One region of the Paenibacillus lacisediminis genome, then DNA from elsewhere that is predicted to be linked to it. Evidence: riboswitches for the same ligand, from Rfam matches in the RefSeq annotation. Region 1 holds a riboswitch; each other region holds the start of a gene.

Region 1 (5,948 bases):
CTATCTACCTGCGCATCGCCCCCTACCTTGCCCGATCTTCTATAATGCCGAAAAAAACAGCGAACCCTCGCCGCAGCCTGGACGGCGAGGGTCCGCTGTTTTATTATCTGCATCTCACGGACTTTTAAGCCTCCAAAGCGCTTTTCAGCTCTCCCGGTGTGCGGTCCCACCACTCGGCGTTGGTTTCGATCAGCAGGTTTTTGAGCGCCGCCTTTTGCGCCGCCGCCAATCCATCCAGGATGACCCGGCGCTTCAAGGCATAGTCCATTTTGTTGACGTGGTCCGCGAGGATTTTCCAGCCGCGCCGCGCCTCCGTATCGATCCACATCTCGCAGGCGGTCATCCCGCCGTAAAATTGCCCCTCCGGACCGCGGTCGACCGCGACCCAAACGATCCACACCTGCCGGCCGTTCGGAACATCCTCCCGGTTCATCGAAAATTTGATGCCTTTTTCCACCTTGCTCTTGGCGTGCATCGCCCCGACATCGATGTACGCTTCATTGCCGTCGATGATGACCGGCGACATGCTGTTCAAATCGATGGAGCCTGCGCCAAATCCTTTATGCTTGCTTTTCTCGTCGTTGCTGATGATATTCAAGGCGAAAATTTTTTTGCCCGTTTTTGGTGATTGATCCATAATGTCCTCCATTATTCGCGAATCTATAGACGGTTCTCCGTAATATTCAGCCTTTTTGAGGCCTTATTGATTAATTCAATTTTAGCTAATAATCTGCCAAAAGCAAACATATACATGCTGTAGATGCTTGTCAACGGGAGGTATCCATTGTATGACCCGACGTACTAAGATCTACGGCATTTCCATCCTTGCTTTGTGTTTAATTCTCGGAACGGCTGGATTTGCCCTCCAGGCAGGCCCGGAGGATGCGGCTTCGTTCGCCCCGGAAAAGGGCAAGCCCAAGGCCTTCCAAAATACCGGACAAACCCCGGCCGCACCGCAGGCCGAAAGCATCCAGCAGCCGAAGGCGGAGGTGCTCAGCAACCGGGTTGCCGAATACCACATCGACGTTGCGCTCAATGAACAGGACGGGACGCTCACCGGCACGGAGACGCTGACATGGACCCATCCCGGCAAAAAAACGGTCAACGAAATTTATTTGCACTTGTACCCCAACGCCTTCTCCTCCCCGGACACCACGTTTATGAAGGAATCGGGCGGAAAGCTACGCGGGGATGTTATGCCCAAGGACGGCTGGGGCTCGATGGAAATCACCGAACTGCGAACGACGGACGGCATTTCCCTGCTCCACCGGTTGCAGTATGTCCAGCCGGATGACGGTAACGCGAAAGACAAAACTTTGGCCAAAGTGCGTCTGCCGGTGGCGGTTCAAGGCGGGGAAAGCCTGACGCTGAAGATGAAGTTTACCGTCAAGCTGCCGAAGGTTTTTGCGCGGATGGGGACGGCGGGAAATTTCGTGATGGCCGGGCAGTGGTTCCCGAAAATCAGCGTATATGAGCCTGCGGGTACCCGGGGGCGCACGGCGGAAGGCTGGAATCTCCACCAATACCACGGAAACTCCGAATTTTATGCCGATTTTGGCATATACAACGTGAGAATTAATGTGCCCGAAACCTATACCGTTGCCGCTACCGGATTTCAGACGAAAAAGGCGGCCATCCGGGATGGACGGAAAACGGTGCAGTTTTATGCCGACGATGTTCACGATTTCGCCTGGGCGGCCTCCCCCGATTTTATTTATGCGGAAGAGCCGTTTTCCTCCTCCGAGGTGCCCGGCGTGCGGATCAAGCTTTACCTGGATCCGGCCCATCAGGACTTGAAAGAGCGCTATTTTTATGCGGCCAAATCGGCTTTATCCAATTTCAGCAGATGGTACGGACGTTACCCTTATTCGACCCTGTCCATCGTAGTGCCCCCCGCGGACGGGAACGGAGCAGGCGGGATGGAATACCCGACGCTCGTGACCGCATTTGGCGCAAGCAGCGACTCTCCCGGGTACGACGAGCTGGAGCGGACGGTCATTCACGAGATCGCGCATCAATTTTTTTACGGCATGATTGCGAGCAACGAATTTGAAGAGGCTTGGCTGGATGAAAGTTTTGCTTCCTATGCGGAGGATAAATTGATGGAGCAGGAGTTCGGAATCAGCCCAACGCTTCCGATTCAGGCCGCGCTGATTTCCGCGCCGGCTCCGCTGACACAAAACGCCTGGAAGTACGGCTCCAGCGACGGCTATACCAAAAATGCCTATTACCGCGGCAAGCTTATTTTGCTCGATATTGAACGCCAGGTGGGGAGCAAAACGATGAAGCGCATTTTAACGGTTTATGCCCACAAATACCGCTTCAAACATCCAACGACGGCCGACTTTCAGCGGGTTGTCGAACAAGTCACCGGTCGCAGCTGGAAAAACTATTTTTCGCAATATGTATACGACGGCAAGATGGCCGATTTCTCCGTTGACCAAATCACGGTGAATCCGCTCCGTCAGAATGGCGCCACCGTTTACGAATCCACCGTCGTCATCTCCCGCAAAGGGGCGACCTATCCGAAGGTTCCGCTGCTGTTCGCGTTCCAAGACGGGCATACGGTGCGAAAACAATGGAAAGGCGAGGACAGCCGCGTCGAGCTTAAGCTGACATACAAGGAGCCGCTTGCCTGGGTGCAAATCGATCCGGACTATTCGCTGGTGGTCGAAAACAAACATATCAACAACTATTTGAAAACGGAGGTGCCCGAACCTCTCCTTTCGCGCTCCAATATGAGCGTGACCAAGCTAATCGAGGCCCTGCTCGGAACGCTTATATGGTAACTTTTAGGGGGTAATAGAGTATGACCTATGTGCGTCAGGGATGGAGCCTGCTGAAAAGCCAGTTTCCCTCCGTCATCATTTTGTTCCTGTATCAGCTGCTGTGGGGGTTGTTTTTGTACCGGCTGGTCGATACTGCCGTTACCGCTCTGCTGCAAAGATATCCTGATCCGCTGCCAACGCAGCTCAGCCGGTTTCTGTTTCTGCTGGAAGGGCGTATTTATTTGGGGAGCAATCCGGACGTCCGCCTTTATTTGGGATTGCTGATCGGCATGGCGGTTCTGCGTCTTCTGCTCACGCCTCTCATTCAAGCGGGAATTTTTTACGGGCTTGTCCCTTCCGAGAGCCGCGCGCACGGACTGCCGCTGTTCCGCGGAATGAAGGAATTCTGGAAACCGGTCGCCCTGTTTTATGCCCTTGAACTTATTTTAATTATGCTGCCTTCCTTCTGGATTGTTCCCAAGCTCCTGCGATTATGGCCGTATCTGCTGGGGTCCGGGGGACAAATGGCCCCGATGCTGACGGGCCTCATCTACATCCTGGGTTGGTTCGTTTACGGCTGGCTGGTAAGGCAATGCCTCCTCTACGTGCAATTTGGATATTTGTTTAAATCCAGCGTCTGGGGTTCCCTCCTCGTCTGTTTCCGGCACCTTCTGCAGGGCATCGGGATCTCCCTGATCCTGGGCGCGTTCGGACTGGGCGTTTTCCTGCTGTTCGGAACGGTCTCCTGGATCTGGACCGGCATGTTGGCGCTGATCCTGCAGCAAACCTACCCTCTTTTTCGCAGCGCTTTTAAAGTTTGGCAAGTCACCTCGCAATATCGCCTCTGGCAGACAAAAACCGAAAAAAGTTAAATTTTTTTCATCTCTCCGAAACCTTTACGGCACAAGGCCTTCGCGACTTTGCGAAGGCCTTGTGTGAGGTTTTCCCCTCTTAATCTTGCGAATTAACCATTGCCAAATGATCCCTGCCTTTGTTAAAATAACAGCAGCACAATTTCAGTAACAGTTTTGTAATTATTTTTGTCATCTTTGGCAGGAAAATAGCAAGCTACGTCGAATAAGTCTTATCAGGTGTGAAATCAAAGCCGAATTCCCTGCGCCGGGGAAACGGGGGAACCACTTTGGGTGAATTGATCTCGTAAGTGAGGGATCATAGGGAACCTTCAACCGAATCCTTAAGCTAACCTCGTAGGCATTGGAAGGAGCATACTTCTTGAAAAAGCGTTTGACCGTAACAGCAGTAAGTTTCGCGTTGCTCTTCACTATCGGAACTGGCAGCGTTTTCGCGGATTCCAAGTTGAACAGCGCCATTGACAATGGTCTCGGATCTCCTTATTCCTCAGGCGGAACAACGACTTCCGGTTTTGACTGTTCCGGATTTACGATGTATGTATTTAACCAACTCGGCATTGATCTTCCTCATCAATCAGGCTCCCAATTCGAGATGGGAACAAAAGTTTCCAAGGACGAATTAATCGCTGGCGATCTGGTGTTCTTCAACACTTCCGGCGATGGCATATCTCATGTTGGCATTTATGTCGGTGACGGCGAGTTTGCGCATGCCTCTTCCTCCAAAGGAGTGGTCATCAGCAAACTGAGCGAGAGCTACTATGAGAAGCGGTATGTCGGAGCGAAACGCATTATGAGCTCCGAGAAATATGAAGCTGTAACGGCCGAACAGTAATCGGAAACACTATAACGATTCGATAAACCCGCAGGGATGATGGGGCAGCCACATCTCTGCGGGTTTTTCATGTTTACATGAAGGCCCTAGGAATCATTACCCAGACTTACCCGCTCCGCAAACAGGCCAAAAGCATCCTTTTTGCCGGGAAACTTGCCAATGTTGGCCCGCTTTGGTAAAATGACCAACAGAAATAGTAACAACTTTGTAATTTTTGTTGTAACGTCGTTTTAGGGTGCATACTACATGAACTGCCGAATTCCCCGCACCCGGGAAACGGGGGAACCACATCAGGGTGAATTGATCTCGCTTCAAAGGGATCATAGGGAACCTTCAACCGAATCCTTAAGCTAACCTCGCAGGCCTTGGAAGGAGTTAGACATCTTGAGAAAGACTTTAGCAGCAGCGGTAACGAGTTTGGCTTTATGCTTCACCCTGGGAGCTGGAAGCGCCTTCGCGGCCGAGCAGGAAACTTCGCTCTCCGGCATTGTCGATTCCGTGTACGGCACGCCCTACAAATACGGCGGCACCAGCACGGCCGGATTTGATTGCTCCGGGTTTACGCGGTATGTGTTTAAGCAAATGGGCGTTACGCTCCCTCGCGTATCCACGGCCCAATACAAGGCAGGTACGGCGGTGTCCAAAAGCGAGCTGCAAGCCGGCGACCTTGTCTTCTTTAACACCCTGGGGGGCGGAAAAGTATCGCATGTAGGCATCTACGTTGGCGACGGAGAATTTGCCCATGCCTCCTCTTCCAAAGGAATCCGGATCGACAAGTTGAGCAACAGTTATTATGAGAACCGCTACGTTGGCGCGAAGCGGGTGCTCAGCAAATACGGTTACTCCGTGTACGCAGCGGAATCTTGAACCTCCGCCGGCGCTTTATTTCCGCTTCACATGACCTGCCTGCCGTAAGCCTATTCCATGCGAAATGGCTTGCGGTTTTTTTCATCCCTATCTATATAACGAAGCGACACGCCAAAAGGTTACCGATTTTTTGTGTATTCCCATATATCCACAGGAGTCCGAACGCCGGCAAAACCTTTACAAGTTAAGTAAATCCCGTTAGAGTGAGGGTAATAGGAATGCCGTTTTTAAAGGAGGATCCTAATGGATAAACCGATTATTCAATTTCGCATCGTCCCCATGGAAGAGAGCCACGGCGCGGAAATCTGCACCTGGCGTTACGATTCTCCCTATGACATCTACAGCTGGCTTCCTTGGGAACAAATGAAAGCGCTCGATGTTGAATTCGGCAATCCGGCGATCAGAGCGGAGCAATACGTGTCTGTGCTGGACGAAAGCGGAGAACTTGCGGGATTTGCTCAATATTTCCCGCTTAAGGATGTCACGCGGCTCGGCATCGGCATGAAACCGGAATTGTGCGGACATGGGCTCGGCAAACGATTTGTAACAAAGATCGTCGAGGAGGCACTGCGGCGGAAACCGGACCATGAGATCGACCTGGAAGTGCTT
Region 2 (5,948 bases), on a different contig from region 1:
TTGTTTGGCCCATTCCGGGACTTTAAACACCTCGATCTCGTGAATATACGGAAATTCGAACAATTCGCCGGGCGGGGTTGGCTCTTCCGTTTGAATTCCCGAATCCTGCACGTACACCGTTTCGGCTCCGGAAACCAGTTTAAAAGCGTATGACAGACGCTTGAATTTGGGCCGGACGGACACCTCCCAATAGTCGAACATCCGGTCATGCGCCGCTTTTTCCATCGCCAGTTCCTGATAGGTGCCTTTCCAGTCGTATTTGTCGCCCGTGAGGGCGAAAACCCGTTCGACATCATCCCGTTTCGTGCGAAAGCGAAGATGAATTGTTGCTGGGTCATAGGCATAGGCCCACTTGTCCCGGGGGACGTGATAGAGAGCTTCAAGCAGCACGGATCGACGCCTCCTCTTTTTCATCGAGTATTGGTTTCCATGGTCCCATTATTCCCAAACTTTTCGCGGAGCATGAACTGGAGATAGCAGGTTAGCCGGCGGCACGCTTGATGATGAGCAATGGGGGGTTGTTTATCAAACCATCGTTCAATATGTACCGCGCCATAAATGGCCGAGGGTCAAGCGGTAATAATTGACCAAAGTATTATAAATGAAGGGCGCGCGGGAGAGCGGGGAACGGTTAATGTGTGAAAATCTGATGAATGGCATGAAAATCCTTTGCATATATATACAATCTGATTTATAATTAGCCCAGTAATGATCACGTTAATAATTTGTGGAAAAAAGGACAGGAGAGAGACGAATGAAAAAATGGGGCATATTACTAACAGCTGTCTTGATGCTAACTTTCGTGTTGGCAGCCTGCGGACAGGGAAAAAATAACAGTGCAGGCCAGGCCGGTAATACCGGAGGCCAAACCACACAAAACGGCGCGCAGGCGGCCGAACCGGATACAACTACAGCGGACAAAACATTGACAATTGGTATGAGCGCGGATTTCCCGCCGTACGAGTTCCACATTAAAAACGAGCAAGGCGAAGACCAAATCGTCGGGTTCGACGTAGAGATCGCCAATGAAATCGCCAAGGACATGGGCGCGAAGCTGGAGATTAAGGATTTGAAGTTCGACTCCTTGCTGAACGAGCTGGCAAGCGGCCGTGTGGATCTGGTCATTTCGGGGCTGAGCCCGACGCCGGAACGCGCCAAGCAAATCGATATGTCGAAAATTTACTACAAAGCCGAGCAGGCGGTAGTGACCCGTGAAGCGGATAAAGACAAATTCAGCACGATGGAATCGCTGGAGGGCGCTAAAATCGGCGTGCAGCTAGGCTCCATTCAAGAGGAAATGGCCAAGAAGGTCCCGAACGGTAAACTGACTTCACTGGCCAAAATCAACGATATTATTATGCAGCTAAATACGAACCGTGTGGATGCGGCCATTTTGGAAGGTCCGGTAGCGGAATCGTTCGTTAAGAACGTCAAAGGGCTTGTCATCACCGACGCCAAACCGGAAAACGAAGATGAGGGTTATGTAATCGGCGTGAAGAAAGGCAACCAGGAGTTGCTGGATCAGGTGAATTCCACGCTGGACCGCTTGATCGGCGACGGCAGCATCGATAAATTCGTCACTGAAGCGAGCGCGCTGGCCGAGAAATAATGGCGGATTGCAACCTGCAGAAAATAGCGAAGGTCTTTTTCGCTATTTTCTGTTTTTTTGCGTAAGGGTTTGAGGTAAACGAGGAGGAATGAATGCTTTATGGATTTGATTTCGATGTTTATGGAGTATAAGGGCTACTTTCTGGCCGGCGTGCAGTATACGCTGGTGCTGGCGGCGATCAGCGTGGTCTGCGGTTTTTTCCTGGGGCTGATCATCGCCTTGCTGCGCATGTCGCCTTGGGGGATCGTGCGTTTTCTCGGCCATGCCTGGGTGGAATTTTTACGCGGCACACCGATGATGGTGCAACTGCTGATCATTCACTATGGGTTTGCGTTTATGTTCGACATCAACTTTTCGCCGATTCAGTCAGGGGCGATTACGCTGTCGATCAACAGCTCGGCTTATTTGGCGGAAATTTTCCGCGCCGGCATCCAGGGCGTGGATCGCGGGCAAGGGGAGGCCGCCCGTTCACTGGGAATGACCAAAGGGATGGCGATGCGGCATATCATCATTCCCCAAGCGATCAAATCGGTGCTTCCTGCGATCGGCAACGAGTTCATCACGATTATCAAAGAATCGTCAATCGTATCGATCATCGGTACGACCGAGCTGATTTTCCAGGCGCAATCGGTCGTGACCATTACGTACGACGGCATGACGCCGTATCTGATCATCGCAATCATGTACTTTATTTTGACATTCACCTTGTCCCGTATTTTGGGCGTGTTCGAAAGGAAGTTGAAGACCAGTGATCACCGTTAAAGGTTTGCATAAAAAGTTTGGCCAGCTGCACATTTTGAAGGGGATCGACCTGGAAATTTCCAAAGGCGAGGTCGTCGTCGTCATCGGTCCCAGCGGATCGGGGAAAAGCACGTTTTTGCGCTGCCTGAACCTGCTGGAGGTTCCGACCGAAGGCGAAATCCGTTTCGAAGGCGAATCGATTACCGGGAAGGGGCACAACATCAACAAAACCCGCGAGAAAATGGGTATGGTGTTCCAGCATTTCAACCTGTTCCCGCACAAAACCGTCCTCGACAACATTACGCTGGCGCCGATCCGCGTGAAAAAGCTCGACAAGGGCAAAGCCGAAGCGATCGCCATGGATCTATTGCACACGGTCGGGCTGGAGGATAAACGGGACGCGTATCCTTCCCAGCTGTCCGGCGGGCAGAAGCAGCGGATTGCGATCGCCCGCGCGCTGGCGATGGAGCCGCATGTGATGCTGTTTGACGAGCCTACCTCGGCGCTTGACCCGGAAATGGTCGGCGAGGTGCTGGACGTGATGAAGAACCTGGCGGAGCGGGGGATGACGATGGTCATCGTCACCCATGAAATGGGCTTTGCCCGCGAGGTCGGAGACCGGATTCTGTTCATGGATCAGGGCGTGATTCTTGAGCAGGGGACGCCGCAGGAGGTGTTCGGCGCGCCGCAGCATCAGCGCACGAAGGATTTTTTAAGCAAAGTGCTGTAGGGTTGATCGCAATCCGATGAATTCAGGCTTCTCCTTAGCGGTAAAAAATGGTCTTATTGCCGGACATTTTACACTTCGGGTTGAAATAGCGGAAGTTTTTGTACCTATTCTTGGGCAGATGCCGCAAATGAGGCGGAATTTTCTTGCTCCTTTGAACAATAAGGACAAAAATGACCGCTATTTTTTGTTTGCCTGCTCATTTGGCCAAATAACGCCCAAAATGACCGCTATCCACTTCCAATTTTACCGATTTGTCATGATTTCTTCGACGAATTTATCGCATGGGAATGCGGGTTTCCGCGTTATGGATACTATTTCCTGCCCCAATGGTTACAAAATTGTGATATATTCAGGTAAGCCAAAACCTGCCTCGGCAGGTGCGGGGGATGATTCACCGAAAAACGGAGCGTTTAACGGACGAGGCCGGTTTTCTTGGGGTGAAGCGCTGAAACAGGGCGCCGGGGATATCCTTTTTCCCGAATCCGACAACTAACTCCGCAGGCGTATAAAAGGAGGACGGACAGTTGAGAAATCGCATATTTTCGAAAATCGCAAAAACAACACTGGTGGCCGCAAGTTTAGCGGCGGTTTTGCAAACGGTACCTGTGCACGCGGATGCGGTACATACGGCAGGGGAAGGAGATACCTTCTATCTGTTGTCCAAGAAATACGGGGTCGGCTTGGAGCAGTTGATGGACGCCAATAAAGGGATTGATCCCGGCAATATATACGAAGGGTTGAAGTTGACGATTCCGGAAACGGAAGCTCCTGCGGCAAAGACGATGAAAGCCGAAGCGGCGTCGGGGCCAAACTTATTGGCAACGGACAAAGTCGTCGAGGCCTGGGGAAAAACGTTTAATTATTCCAATACGATTCAGGTGAAAGCATCGGCCTACTCGGCAGCCGCCGACGAAAACGGAAAATGGGGTGCGGTCGATTATTTCGGCAACCCGCTGAAGCTTGGTACGATCGCCGTCGACCCTAGCGTGATTCCGATGGGAACGAAAGTGCTGGTCACCGGCTATGACCATGAAGGTTTGCCGAAGCAGGCGTTCGTGGCCACCGCCAGCGATCAGGGGAGCGCGATCAAAGGCAAGCGCGTCGACATCTTCATTCCCGGCAGCAAAGCATCCGCCATGACGTTCGGGTTTCAGGATGTCACCCTGTACGTGCTGAAGTAAGGTTCATTTTTGGTAAGCCAATTTATAAAGCGCGAGCGCTAGACTATAGGGTCTGATGCCTCGCGCTTTTCTTTTTATCTATACTTCGTCGTATGCAGCAATTCGGCTAAATCGACAAACTGATAACCTTTGGCCCGCATCGTTTGTATAATTTCCGGCAAAGCCTGGACCGTCCCGTTTAAGTTAGATCCGACGCCCCCTCCGGCGTGGAAAAGCACGATCGACCCGGGCCCTGCGGCGCCGAGTACGTTGGCTTCGACCTTGGATTTGTCCAGCCCTTTCCAATCCAGCGAATCCACGTTCCAGTTAACGATGGTGTAGCCGTTTTTCTTAACCCATTGGATTTGAGGTTCGCGGATTTCGCCGTAGGGAGGACGGATCAGCTTCGGCCGATACCCGACGGTTTGCTGAATGATTTTATCCGTGCGTAAAATTTCCGCTTGAAACTGCTTTAGCGACCGTTTTCCGAAATTCGGGTGGCCAAAGGAATGATTGCCGATGAGGTGGCCCTCATGGTGGATCCGTTTTACGAGCGCGGGGAATTTTTTCGCCCGGTTGCCGACGACAAAAAAGGTCGCCTTTACGCCCTGCTTTTGCAAAACGTCCAAAACCCGCGGCGTAAATCTTGGGTCCGGCCCGTCATCAAACGTCAGCGCCACCTGCTTGACTCTAGGTCCGTGAAATTTAAAGGTTTCGGAATATTTGCGCTGGAGCTCGCTTAAATCGGCCGGCTTGGGCTTGGCGTTCGCCTGAACCTGTGCGGCGGCTGTGGCGCTTGCTTCCGTGCCGTTAGGCTTTAGCGCGGCAGCCACAGCGCGGGGCGTTTCGGAAAGGGCCGGCATGACGGGCATGCTTCCCCCCGATAAACCGGTCACCGCCAAAATGGAAATGGAAATCAGCACGTTTCTGAACAGGGTAGACAACGAATTTTCCTCCTTCGTCCGGGTGTTGTTATGATTTGGTATGCCCATCTTTACCGGGATTTATAAAGAAGCATGCTATGAAAAACATCACAGACGTTCTTCCCGAAAAATTGCATTCTTTGATGAAGCAGACGTAAGGAAGAGGTGGATTTGGTGGCTATTGTGGTTAGCAACAGGCACATTGCTGACGGCGTGTTTTTATTGATGGCGGAAGGCCGCTTTGCCGGGAAAATGGGCCAGTTTTATATGCTCCGCGCCGGCGAAAGGTATCCTTTGCTGTCGCGGCCGATCAGTATTTTTGATTTGACGGAGGACCGGATCGGATTTTTGTACCGGGTTGCCGGGGAAGGAACCAGGCTGATCTCCCAGCTGAAGCCCGGCGATTCGCTCCAAATGGAAGGGCCCTTTGGCAACGGCTTTCCCCCGTTGGCGGGGAAAACGGCATTTGTCGGCGGCGGCATCGGCATCGCCCCGTTTTATTTTGCCTTGAGAACGGCGCCGCAGGCCGATGTATTTCTCGGCTTCAGCCAGGAAGCGTACATGGTGGAGGAGTTTCGCCAGGCGTCTACGGGCCGGATTTTGGTGGATGTGGGCGGATCGATACTCGACCGCGTCGATTTTGGCGCATATGATACGATCATCGCCTGCGGACCGCATCCGATGCTGCAAGCCGTGCAGCAAAAGCAGACGAGTCCGGAAAGCCGGGCCAAGGTGTACGTGTCCCTGGAAAACCGGATGGCCTGCGGTATCGGCGCTTGTTTGGT
Region 3 (5,948 bases), on a different contig from region 1:
CCTTCCGGTCGGGCCAGGCGCACGCCAGCACCGACAACGGGCGGGCCACAAACATCAGGATCAGCACCGCCGCAAGACTTGGCCAGAACCATTGCCCGAGCATCGCAAAGTTCACCTGACTGCCCAGCAGCACAAAGATCAGCATGCGCATCATGACCGTCATATTTTCGGCGAAAGAGCTCATTTCCAAATGGCTTTCTTTCAAGGACAAGCCAAACGTTTCGGCATTACCCCAGATCACCCCGGCGACAAACGTAGCCATAAACCCGCTGACATGCAGCAAATCGGCGGTAAGGTACGAGGATAACGCGCAGACCGTCATAACGATCGTGGAATAGTTGCGAAAATAGCCGTGGCGGGCATGTCCCGCCAAATAAGTCAGTATGCCCGAGATGATAAGGCCAACAAGAATCCCGCCCAGTGCGGTTTTGACAAATTCCCAGGACATCGCGCCAAAATCCAGCGCCCCGCCGCCGGCAACCGCGGCCAGCAGCGAAAACGTTAAAATCGAGCCAGTAGCGTCGTTAAAGGCCGATTCGCTTTCTACCGTCTCGCGAACCCGCTCCTTGATTTTTACCTGTTTGAATACCGGAATAATCGAAGCCGGATCGGTGGAGGCAATAACCGCCGCGGCCAAAAAGGCAAACAGCCAATCGACGCCAAACAGGTAGTGGACACCAGCACCGACGACGATCGTCGAAATCAGCACGCCCGGCACGCTCAGCAGAGATAACGTAATCCATACGTTGCGAAGCCCGCTGAGCCGCAAATTCCGCCCGCCGTCAAACAAAATCAGCGCCGATCCCACCGTTAATATCAATTGATTGATCAGCGATCCGCTCGTTTCATGAATCAGTCTGAGCCCGGGACCCAGCAGCATGCCTACGGCGATGAACACCGCCACATCCGGCAGCCTCAGCCATGCCGCCAGCTTGCCCGCAACCACCCCAACGCTGATGACGAATAAAATTAAGATCAGAAAATGATGTATCGCTTCGGTTACAGCCGATTCCACACCCGCCACATCCCAACATCGAAAGTGAATCAACTCTTTTTATTATGATCCGATAATTATTCGTTAATGACTTCCTCGAACTCCTCAATATTTTTCTTCGATCCGATGATGACCATAATGTCCCCTTCCTGCAGCTGATCCATGGCGGTTGGCGCCACCAGAATGCTTCCGTCGCGATGAATGGCGACGACGCTGCAGCCAAAACGGGCGCGCGGGTTCAGCTCTCCCAAGTTTCTCCGATCCAGGCAAGCGGGAACATTCATTTCCACAATGCTGTATTCCTTGGACAATTCGATATAATCCAGCAGATTCGGAGTCACGAGCTGATGCGCCACGCGGACGCCCATATCCCGTTCCGGAAAAATAACGCGGTCTACGCCGAGCTTTTGCAGCGCGCGCCCGTGCAAGACGGAAATCGCCTTGGCGACCACTGTCTTGACCCCCACATCCTTCAATAAGATCGCCGCCAAAATGCTCATCTGAATATCGTCGCCAATCGCGACGATCCCGCAGTCGAAATTGCGGACGCCCAGCGATTTCAGCACTTCCTCGTCCGTGGCGTCCGCCACAACGGCGTGCGTAAGCTGGTCGCTCATTTCGTTTACCACCTCTTCGTCCCGGTCGATGCCCAGCACCTCATACCCGAGGTCCATCAACTCCAAGGCGAGGCTGGAGCCGAACCGGCCCAGTCCGATGATTACAAACTGCTGCATTTTCATGGTTAATCCTGAGTCCCCTTATCTTATCCTATAATCATTTTGCCTTCCGGATGGCGGTACAATTCCTTGCCTTTCTTCGGTCCAAGCGCATAGGCTAGCGTAAGCAGCCCGAGCCTACCGGCGAACATCGTAAAGCTGATGATGATTTTGCCGATCACCGTCAGCTTCCCGGTCAGCCCCATCGATAGACCGACGGTGCCAAACGCCGAGGTCGTCTCGAACAAAATGCTCAGAAAGCTGGCGTCCTCGGTCGTGGACAGCACCATGGCGACAGCTACCACCAGGAATAAAGCAAGCATCGTAATCGTAACCGCTTTAAAAATACGCTCCTGCGCCATCCGGTACCGGAACAGGACGAGGTCCGACCGACCGCGGATCATGGAGAACACAGCGCCGACGAGGATGGTGAACGTGGTCGTTTTAATCCCGCCGCCGGTTGAGCTGGGCGAAGCCCCGATGAACATCAGGATGATGATAAAAAATTGCGAGGCCTGCCGCAGCGCGCCGATGTCAAGCGTGTTGGCCCCCGCCGTCCGCGGCGTCACCGACTGAAACAGCGAGGCCCAAAATTTCCCGCCCCAACCGAGCGGCGCCAGGGTACGCGAATTGGTGAATTCGAATATAAATATAACCAGAGCCCCGACCACAATCAGCGCCGCCGTCATCGACAGCACCACCTTGGAATGCAGCGACAGCTTGCGGCGCCGCCGGAAATCCATGATGTCCGACATAACGATGAACCCGATACCCCCGGACACGATCAGAAACATCGCCACGAAGTTGACGATCGGATCCGCCACGTACATCGTCAAACTGCGGTATCCGCCAAACAGGTCAAAGCCGGCGTTGTTAAACATCGATACCGCATGAAAAACGCCGAAGTACAGCGCGCGTCCGAGCGGCATGTCAAACGCCCAGCGAATGGCGAACAGCAGCGCCGCGCAGGATTCGATGACCAGCGAATACATCAGCACCTTGCGGATCAGGCGGACGATGCCTTCCATCGTGTTTTGGTTCATCGCCTCCTGCAGGATCAGCCGGTCCTTCAGCGAAATTTTCCGTTTCAACACAAGTGAAAACAGAGTGGCCATGGTCATAAAACCAAGCCCGCCGACCTGAATCAGCAGCATGATTACAACTTGGCCAAACGTGGAAAAATAGGTCCCGGTGTCACGGACGACCAGTCCCGTCACACAAGTCGCCGAAGTAGCCGTAAACAGCGCATCGACGAACGGCAGCGTTTCCCCCGTCGTACTGGAAATCGGCAGCATCAGCAGCAGCGATCCCAGCAGAATGATGAGCGCAAATCCCAACACCAGAATTTGCGGCGGGGAAAAGCTGATTTTTTTGAAAAGCAATTCATTCACCCCATTGTTGTCGTAAAAGAACAAAAGAAAAAAGCACTGGAAATCCAATGCCTTTCGGTTTTTGGTTCCTGCTGCATGCGGCCTACGAGGTTAGCTGACGGATTCGGACATGCACAGTTGCCCTAATCGCCGGACTAGGCAGCCATGCGCCTGCTGCCCAAATCAAGCGAAATTCACCCCAAAAAAATCGGTTCCCCCGTTTTCGAAGTCGAAATTCGGCCCTATTTTTTTCAATTGTTTTCATTCATTTTCGTCAAATGGATTATAATCCTTATTTACTTTCACTACAAAGGCGTATTTTCATTAAAAACGGTGAAAAAGCGCTGGAAACGGGAAATCCCCGATCTTCTTCCCGTTCAATCTGAGCCATGCTAAGGCATAACGGGAATATTGCGTCTTTTCATCATTTTTGCCTGCAACTGGCGCTGGAAATCCCACTATGTTATCTTTACTGTGATGTAGTTGCCGTAAAATCATACCCGTGCACAAAAATTTTTAAAAAGGAGTTTTGTAATGTTTTCACCTATGAAACCGTCCAGCCGCAGGCTGAAGACAAAAACGCTTTGGCTAATGGCCCTGATCGGCTTGGTCGTCTTCTTCATCGTCCAGGTCTTTCCGTCCACGGCTTCCGACACGCTGCAGATGGAACAGTCGGATAACGTTATCACCAAAGCGCAGGCCAGAACGAAAGCGATCGATTTTGCCCAGTCGGAGCTGAACATCGATTTGTCCGGTCACCCCGAAAATGCGCTCGTTACATATGAATCGCGCTCCGATTTGTACGGTTATTTAACGAAGGCGGATTTGCTTGCCACGTACATGAAAACATATGATAAACAATTTCCGTACGACGTTTTTCGCGTCCGTTTTAATGAGCCAAATGATGTGCTGGGCGCTTTGACCGTGGACGTTCACATGACGACCGGCAAAGTCGTGAGTTTTGAGGAAATCGCTTCGTCGAGCAATGCGAACAAGCAGATGATGCTCAACTACGGTACCGAAACCAACGATTCGATGCGCGCCTGGGAAGGCGACTTGACGATGGAGGAGAAGGAGCGGCTCGCCGCACCGTATCTGTCGGCGTTTGGTTTTGATCCGTCCAAGCTCGAACTCGTGTCCGGCGAGGGCGATGTCGGCCTGCTCTATAACGTAAAGGGGGTTGAACTCGGAGAATCGCGGGCAGCGATCGATATCCGCTACGAATACGGCGCCGTGTCATCGCTCGAAAGCTATTTTACGGTTCCTAAGCCGCATGCCGATTACGTCGCCGGCCAGACGCGCCTCGCCAACTGGCTTACCTTTGCCGGATACGCCCTGTTCACGGTTGTGCTCGGTATTCTGGCCATCGTGTACAGCGCGCTGACGCGGGCGCACACCTCTTTTAAACGCGGGATTCTTCTGGCCTCTGCCTACTTCGTCTTGTCCGTCATCGGGACAGTCAACATGCTGCCGGTATTCGAAAAGGATGGGCTGGGTCCGATCGTGCTGGCGGTCGGGTTCGTGATTCAAGGGCTGGTCACCTTGATTCTTGCCGCTTCCGTATACTTCTCGCTCGTTGGTGGAGACGGACTGTGGCGGAAAAACGGCATCAATTTGTGGGCACGGTCCAGGGAGGAAGGGTACGGCCGCCACGTGCTGACCTCGGTAGCCGACGGCTACGCGTGGGCGTTGATTTTGCTCGGGGTGCAGTCGGTCGTATTCTTCATCCTGGAAAGAACGATTCATACGTGGTCGACAACCGATGCGACACAATCGCCATACAACATGGTCTACCCGATCCTGTTCCCGCTGCTCGCCTGGGTGGCCGGGATCGGCGAAGAAGCCGTCTACCGGTTGTTCGGCATTCCTATGCTGAAAAAGATGTTCCGCAGCACGTTTGTCGCCAGTTTGCTGACGACCTTGATCTGGGCTTTCGGCCATACGCTGTATCCGATCTATCCGGTCATTTCGCGGCCGATCGAACTGACCTTTATCGGGCTGCTGTTCAGCTTCATTTTCCTGCGTTACGGCTTTGCGACCGTCGTTTTCGCGCATGTGATCTTTGACAGCATCCTTATGGCTTTGAGCCTGATGTTTATGGGCGGAGCGCTGAATATCGCCGCCGGCCTGTTCTATATCGCCCTGCCGGCGATCGTCGCTTACGTGATCTATCTGTTCAACCCGCCGGGCAAAGAGCGCCCGGGCTCTTCGCCGCTGCAACCACAGCAGCCGCAGCCCCCGCAGTTGTTGCAGCAGTCGTAGCCTCCAGCCGCTGCAACCCCCGCGCTGCTGCTGCAGTCGTATCCTCCAGCCGCTGCAACCTTCGCGTTGCTGCTGCAGTCGTAGCCTCCAGCCGCTGCAACCCTCCGCGCTGCTGCTGCAGTCGTAGCCTCCAGCCGCTGCAACCTCCGCAGCTGCTGCAGCAATCGTAGCCTCCAGCCGCTGCAACCTCCGCGTTGCTGCTGCTGTCGTAGCGGCTAGTGGGGAGGGTAGACGCCACAGAACACAAAAAACCGCCGGAGCCATTCGCTTCGACGGTTTTTTTGTGTGCAAACTTGTGTTTTAAGTGCCTGCCGCTACTTCCGAAAAATAGCGGTAATTTTCGGCGTTATTTTGAAACATTCCCGCTCCTGCACAAAATAGCGGAACTTTTTGTCCCTATCCGCGGGTCAAGCTTGGTAAAAGCACCTTTTTGCCCTCACCTTTCCAAAATAACGGTAAAAAATTCCTCTATTCCAGCTTAACTCCCTTTTTTGCCGAAAATAAGAACATTTTTTACCGTTATTTCCGCGGCCATCGCATCGCCGACGGCCTCACGAAAACGCTGGCCGCGTGCTCCCGCTCCTATCGATAATGGGAAGCCATGGC
Region 4 (5,948 bases), on a different contig from region 1:
CGCCCGTTTCAAGGTCAGCAAATAAGCGGTGGCGATTTCCCGATCGTTAAACTGCTCTATCGAGGTTCTTGGCATGACCGGTACAGGGGACGCAGACGCCTGGGTAAAAGATTGCAGGACCGGCTGCAAATCCGGAATCGGCAGTTTCTCGGCGGCTCCTTCCGCTTTGCTTAAATACTCTGCCTTCATGTTGTAGTCCTGAATATGGAGCGGAAGATGTTTTTGCAACATCGCCTTCAGTTCAGGGTCCTGCGCTTGATTGATAAAACAGGCCATATTCGTAATCGAGTTAACGCAGCTTAACGCGAGTTCATTCAAATCCTGTGCTTCGTGTGCGGCCAGTTCCATGAAACATGTACCTCCTTCGGTTTTTTGGGTTGCTGAATCACCACTTTTAGCATGCACCCCATCGTTTTCTATTATCGCCGGAAGCCGTAGTAAAATTGTCCATTACATAGACAAATACCCATCTAAGCCCATTATGCATATAGTGGATTAATACCAGTATTGGAGTGTGAAATCGTGAACAACGAATGGAAACAGGAACATCTAGCCTGGCATGAAACAATGGAGCTGCATGAGCTTGTCGCCTCGCAAGCCGCCAATTTGGTGGCGTTCAAAAAGAAACTGCCGATGGTGATGGACCCGGCGTTAAAAGCGCTCTATGCAGAAACGATCAAAACCTTGGAGCACAATATACGCGAATTGCTCAAATTTTATCCGATGGCTCCAGGTATGGCCCGCAACGTTTCGCCCGATATGACCGGTTTTGACGCGGCCAACCTGCTTGGCTTCGCTAAAGCCTCCGTACGCAATTACGCGAACGCCATTACGGAGACGGCTACCCCTCAATTAAAAGAAACGTTCCAAAAACATCTGCTTGGCGCCATCGCCCTTCATACCAAAATATTTAACTTCATGTACCAACACGGTTACTATCCGGCGTATAATTTGGAAGAACTGTTAGCCCATGATGTGCAAATGGCCAATCAAGCGTTGAACATGTAATAAGAAAAAATCTCGCCGCTGGCGAGATCACTGGTGCATTATTTCTGTTGTTCCTTTTCTTCAGGTTCATCGTATTTATTGATGTGCCCGGTAATGGCTTCGACCGCTTCATTCACATTCGTGGTGGCCGGCACAGCCTTCACCTCGTCTTCGGTCTTATCGACAAAATTTTGATGATCCGCACGTACGGCTTCAATTTTATTGCTCACCTGAGGTCACTCCTTTCCCGGAAAGTTGTGGTTTGAAATTACTATGCGATATTTTGCGCTACTTTATGTAAAAGGCCGTCCCCAGGCAGATCTTTCTGCCGGGACGGCTTTTTTTCTTAAAATTCCGTGCGGGTCGCCATGTATTCGGGTCTGGGCTTCTTCCCGAAATAAGGCTCGGCCAATTTGTTCTCCACACTGTTATAGACCATAAAAATGTTGCTGCGCGGATATGGCGTGATGTTGCTGTTGGAGCCGTGCATCAAATTGCAGTCGAACAGCAGGACCGAGCCTGCCTTGCCGACCGGTGTTTCAATGCCGCAGCGCTTGGCCAGCTCGGTTAAGCTCGCTTGATCGGGCGCGATGAATTCCCTGGAGGAATCCCCCGGCGTCCTGCCGACGCACGACACGAAGATTTGATGGGAACCGGGCATGACCATAAGCGGTCCGTTAAAAGGATAATTGTCTTCCAGCGCGATCAAACAGCTGAGCGCCCGCATCCGGGGCATCCCGTCCTCCACGTGCCAGGTTTCAAAGTCCGAATGCCAGTAAAACTCTTTGCCGGTAAATGCGGGCTTGTAATTGATCCGCGATTGATGGACGTAGGCCTGCCCCGCCAAAAAATACTCAACGATCGCAAGCAGTCGCGGATGCCGGGACAACTCCTGAAAAACCGGATGGCTCCGATGAATCGCAAAAATCGATTGCACTTCTTCCCCACCGGGTACGCGGATAATTTCATCGGAAGTCAAATCCTGGGATGCTTCCCGCAAGCGCCGTGCCTTCTCCTGATAGCCCTTTAATTCCGCTTCGCCGAAAAAGTTTTCCAGGAACAGATAACCGTTTTTGGCGTAAAAATCCGATTGCTCCTTGCTGATCCCGTTTTCCGCGGTCCACTCGCCATATACGATGGGGTCCTGCCGCGGAAGCCATCTCGGCTCGGCATACACCCGGGAAGGGTAAGCATCCGCCTTTGGATCAAAAATTACGGACGTTTCCAATGTATTCATTTCTCCTCATCCCCTCATGAGAAATATTTGTCCATACAAAAAGGACCTCCGCTTGGAGAAGGCAAAGCTTCGCCAGCAGGGTCCTTAAAACAGACAAAGGCCCTTATAAAAGGGCCTAATAAGATCTCTTAATGTGGCAATATAGACCCATCCACTGCTGACGAGGTTAGCTGACGGGCTCGGGTAAGATGGTACCCTACAATCATTGCTGAATGACTCGCCCCAAAAAAATGGTTCCCCCGTTTTCCGGCCGCGTAAGCCGGAAACTAAGCGTGAGTCTATAGTAAAGGCAATTCGCGTTCATGTCAACCCATGTTCTGTAATATTTTTGATTTCACTAAAACCTCGCCGCCGTACTTATTACCGCAACTGGCTTTCCGCTTCAGCCAAATCGGCCTGATCCTCCTGCAAATCTTCTTTGGCGCGTTCCAGCGGTTCCGGATTCATGCGCCCATCCGCTTGGGAAATGGCCTTTTCCGCTTTTTCAATGGCGTTATAGGCATTTTCCACTGTTTCTTCAGTCGGATGGGATTGGGCTTGCGTTACGGCCCGGTGCGCTTTTTTAACGGACTGCTGGGCCGATGAGATCGGGTTTTGCGATTGCACGCTGGAATAAGGATTTGCCATGTATTCAGCCTCCTCAAAACGATGATATGATGCAGGTTCCTTACTAATTTGAGGAAAAGGCCGGAACAATATGCGTTCGAACTTTTGCCAATCCCATATGACAGCGATGGAATGCGGAGCTGGAAAAAGGAATAGGGGGGAAATCGGCACGAAATGCAAAAGGGCATGCGATTTTCGTCGAAACTCCCCGAAACAGGCGGTTCAACTGCAAATATGCAGTTCATTTCCTATTATTAGCTGCTTTTTTATCCTATAGCCGCAAATGAGATGTATTTTTGCACTTCAACCGCTCAAAAGCAGAAATTTGCGGAAATTCAAATGCACTTTTGCACTTGATCCCATCGAGCCGTCCTTCTTACCACGAAACTGATTGATGAAGTCGCCGTTGATTTTGCCAAATTACATCAAGGCTTTCTTGCCTTAGCTCGGGGGTCTTTTTTTCTAAATCGAGCTTTTCACCTTCAAGGCTGCCTGTTCCTCCCGCTCCCGCAGCTCTACTCTGCGGATTTTGCCCGTGTTCGTTTTTGGCAGCTCGTCAACAAATTCGATCTTCCGCGGATATTTATACGGGGCCGTCACCGCTTTGACATGAGCCTGAAGCTGCTTGATCAGTTGCGGTGAACCCGCTACCCCCTCTTTCAGCACGACAAAAGCTTTGACGATATGCCCGCGAATTTCATCGGGACTAGCCACTGCGGCGCATTCCTTGACCGCAGGGTGCTTCATCAGCGCTTCTTCAACTTCAAACGGCCCGATCGTATACCCGGAGCTGATGATGATATCATCGCCGCGCCCCTCAAACCAGAAATAACCTTCTTCGTCAATTCGCGCCCGGTCCCCGGTAATAAAATACTCACCGCGCACGTTTTGTTGTTTCCGCTCCGGATCCAGGTAATAGTTCTTAAACAAAGCCGGCATGCTAACGTGAACGGCAATATCCCCGACTTGTCCTGCCGGAAGCGGAATTCCCCGCTCGTCGACCACCTCCGCCACGCCCGGGGAAACCGCTTTGCCCATCGATCCCTGCTTAAGCGGAGTATCCTTCAGATTGCCGATCAGCAGCGTGCTTTCCGTTTGCCCGTATCCGTCGCGAATGGTAATGTTCAATTCCTCCCGGAATTTCCGGATTACTTCCTGGTTTAACGGCTCCCCGGCGGAAACGGCGCTGCGCAGGCCGGACAGGTTATAACCGCTGAGCCCGTCCGTTTTCGACATAATCCGATATTCGGTTGGCGTGCAGCACATGACCTGGATACCGTAGTTCTCCAGAAGCTGCAGGTAGCGATGCGGTTGGAACGCCCCCTGATATACGAAACCGGTCGCCCCATTTCCCAAAACCGACAGGAACGGGCTCCAAATCCATTTTTGCCAGCCCGGCGCGGCTGTAGCCCACACTGTATCGGTGCTTCGGATGTCCAGCCAGGCCGAGGTGATCCTGAGATGCGCGTAACCCCACCCATGGCTTTGCACGACGCCCTTCGGATTGCCGGTTGTTCCGGACGTATACGCCAAAATGGCCATATCGTCGCGGTGAGTCCGTACCGCCTCAAAGGTGTCCGGCTGTCCGTCCATCAAAGAATCGAGCATAATCCATCCGGCTGGAGCGGGCACGGTTTCTTTGCCGCCGGCCACCGCGATGCGAAACGCCCAAGCCGGCAGTTCCTCAGCGATGTTGTCCGCCTCGCCGGTCGCATTGTGCCAGGCGATGACCGCCCGCGCCCCGGAGTGCCGGAGCCGGTAAGCCAAGTCCTTGGCCCGCAGCATTTCGGACGAAGGGATGATCGTCAGCCCCAGCTTCAGGCAAGCCACGTAAATCACATAAGCATTAATATGCCGCGGCATCATCACCAGCACGCGGTCCCCTTGAGTTAACCCGAGCCCCGACAATCCTCCGGCAAGCCGGTTGGCCCTGGCCAGCAGCTCTCCGTACGTAATTTCCTCATAGTCGCCTTGCTCGCTTAACCATTTTAGAGCCGTTTTCCCCGGCTCATGGTTCTCCATCTCCGATGTTATATTGTAAAACTCCGGCGCCAGCCATTGCTCATAGTTCAAGTTGATCTATCCCCTTTTAACTGAAATTACCAGTCTATTTGATCAACTCATTATACCATATTCTAGTACCAGGTTCTAATACCAAAAGTGAAAAAACCTGCAAAAAGATTTGCGGGTTTGACCGGTCTAAAGTTTGCCGCCCTCTGTGATGACTTCATTGGGATCGGCATCGGGTCCCAGCTCGTCTTTGACGTATTTGTTGTACAACTGAAGCAGAAACTGCTCCTTCCCCAGATTTTCCAGCTCGGTATTGATCCAATCCTTCAGTTCCGTGTTGCCTTTTTGGACTGCCGGAGCGATCGGCGCTTCTTTTTCCAGCTTTTCTTCGATCAGATGAAACCCCGGGTTGTCCTTGGCCCAGCCAATCAGAATAAAGTTATCCTGGGCGTAGCCGTCGCCGCGCCCGTCTTTCAGCGCCTGCAAAGACTCGGTGTTTTTATCGTATTTGACCAGTTCGATATCCGGGCGGTTTTCCGTCAGAAAAATATCGGCGGTCGTTCCCTTGGTCACGATGATTTTCTTCCCCTTCAGATCGTCCAGCGTTTGGATCCAGCTGTTGTCTGCGACGAGCACCTGGGTCGCCACTTTCATCGTCGGATTGGTGAAGTCCACTTGCTCGGCGCGTTCGTCCGTAACCGTCATATTGGCGACGATCAGGTCCACTTTGCCGCTTTGCAAGTAAGGAATCCGGCTGGCCGGCTCGATCGTGACGAATTCGATTTTCGTTTCGTCGCCCAGCAAATCCTTGGCGAACCGTTTCGCCAAATCGTTGTCAAAACCGATGAAATTCCCTTGTTCGTCCGTAAACCCGAAAGGCGGCTTGTCGGAAAATACACCGACGATCAGTTTGCCGCGGTCTTTAATGGCCTGAATGCCGCCGCCGGAAGCCTCTTTGACTCCGGCCGAGCCGCCCGCCGCGCCGGAGGAATCGCCGCCACAAGCGGTCAGCGCTCCCGCAAGCAGCAATAACGATAATACAGATAAAACCCGCATCCATGATTTCTTCAAGGTTTTCCACTCCCTTTTCCGGTTTCAATGGCAAAAA

What was found. A riboswitch is a leader RNA that binds a small molecule or an ion and turns the genes downstream of it on or off. The one in region 1 is predicted to bind cyclic di-AMP.
Region 2: another riboswitch for cyclic di-AMP. It lies ahead of ACLD72_RS08435 (3D domain-containing protein); the one in region 1 lies ahead of ACLD72_RS31455 (C40 family peptidase).
Region 3: another riboswitch for cyclic di-AMP. It lies ahead of ACLD72_RS04560 (TrkH family potassium uptake protein); the one in region 1 lies ahead of ACLD72_RS31455 (C40 family peptidase).
Region 4: another riboswitch for cyclic di-AMP. It lies ahead of ACLD72_RS06820 (phytanoyl-CoA dioxygenase family protein); the one in region 1 lies ahead of ACLD72_RS31455 (C40 family peptidase).

What each region holds. Positions count from the first base shown of each region.
Region 1 is NZ_JBKIAX020000030.1:27,698-33,645, forward strand. It holds gene ACLD72_RS31440 (YwhD family protein) at 125-637, opposite strand; gene ACLD72_RS31445 (M1 family metallopeptidase) at 789-2,789, shown strand; gene ACLD72_RS31450 (hypothetical protein) at 2,810-3,640, shown strand; cyclic di-AMP (ydaO/yuaA leader) riboswitch at 3,862-3,998, shown strand; gene ACLD72_RS31455 (C40 family peptidase) at 4,002-4,472, shown strand; cyclic di-AMP (ydaO/yuaA leader) riboswitch at 4,715-4,852, shown strand; gene ACLD72_RS31460 (C40 family peptidase) at 4,857-5,339, shown strand; gene ACLD72_RS31465 (GNAT family N-acetyltransferase) at 5,583-5,948, shown strand, end outside.
Region 2 is NZ_JBKIAX020000003.1:489,581-495,528, reverse strand. It holds gene ACLD72_RS08455 (alpha-glycosidase) at 1-390, opposite strand, end outside; gene ACLD72_RS08450 (transporter substrate-binding domain-containing protein) at 755-1,609, shown strand; gene ACLD72_RS08445 (amino acid ABC transporter permease) at 1,709-2,371, shown strand; gene ACLD72_RS08440 (amino acid ABC transporter ATP-binding protein) at 2,358-3,080, shown strand; cyclic di-AMP (ydaO/yuaA leader) riboswitch at 3,427-3,600, shown strand; gene ACLD72_RS08435 (3D domain-containing protein) at 3,605-4,261, shown strand; gene ACLD72_RS08430 (polysaccharide deacetylase family protein) at 4,336-5,184, opposite strand; gene ACLD72_RS08425 (dihydroorotate dehydrogenase electron transfer subunit) at 5,338-5,948, shown strand, end outside.
Region 3 is NZ_JBKIAX020000002.1:267,717-273,664, forward strand. It holds gene ACLD72_RS04550 (cation:proton antiporter) at 1-1,015, opposite strand, end outside; gene ACLD72_RS04555 (potassium channel family protein) at 1,072-1,734, opposite strand; gene ACLD72_RS04560 (TrkH family potassium uptake protein) at 1,758-3,101, opposite strand; cyclic di-AMP (ydaO/yuaA leader) riboswitch at 3,166-3,332, opposite strand; gene ACLD72_RS04565 (CPBP family intramembrane glutamic endopeptidase) at 3,615-5,342, shown strand.
Region 4 is NZ_JBKIAX020000003.1:132,791-138,738, reverse strand. It holds gene ACLD72_RS06835 (spore coat protein) at 1-348, opposite strand, end outside; gene ACLD72_RS06830 (spore coat protein) at 568-1,008, shown strand; gene ACLD72_RS06825 (hypothetical protein) at 1,047-1,217, opposite strand; gene ACLD72_RS06820 (phytanoyl-CoA dioxygenase family protein) at 1,334-2,224, opposite strand; cyclic di-AMP (ydaO/yuaA leader) riboswitch at 2,365-2,507, opposite strand; gene ACLD72_RS06815 (hypothetical protein) at 2,585-2,851, opposite strand; gene ACLD72_RS06810 (acyl-CoA synthetase) at 3,293-4,852, opposite strand; gene ACLD72_RS06805 (transporter substrate-binding domain-containing protein) at 5,030-5,896, opposite strand; gene ACLD72_RS06800 (amino acid ABC transporter ATP-binding protein) at 5,908-5,948, opposite strand, start outside.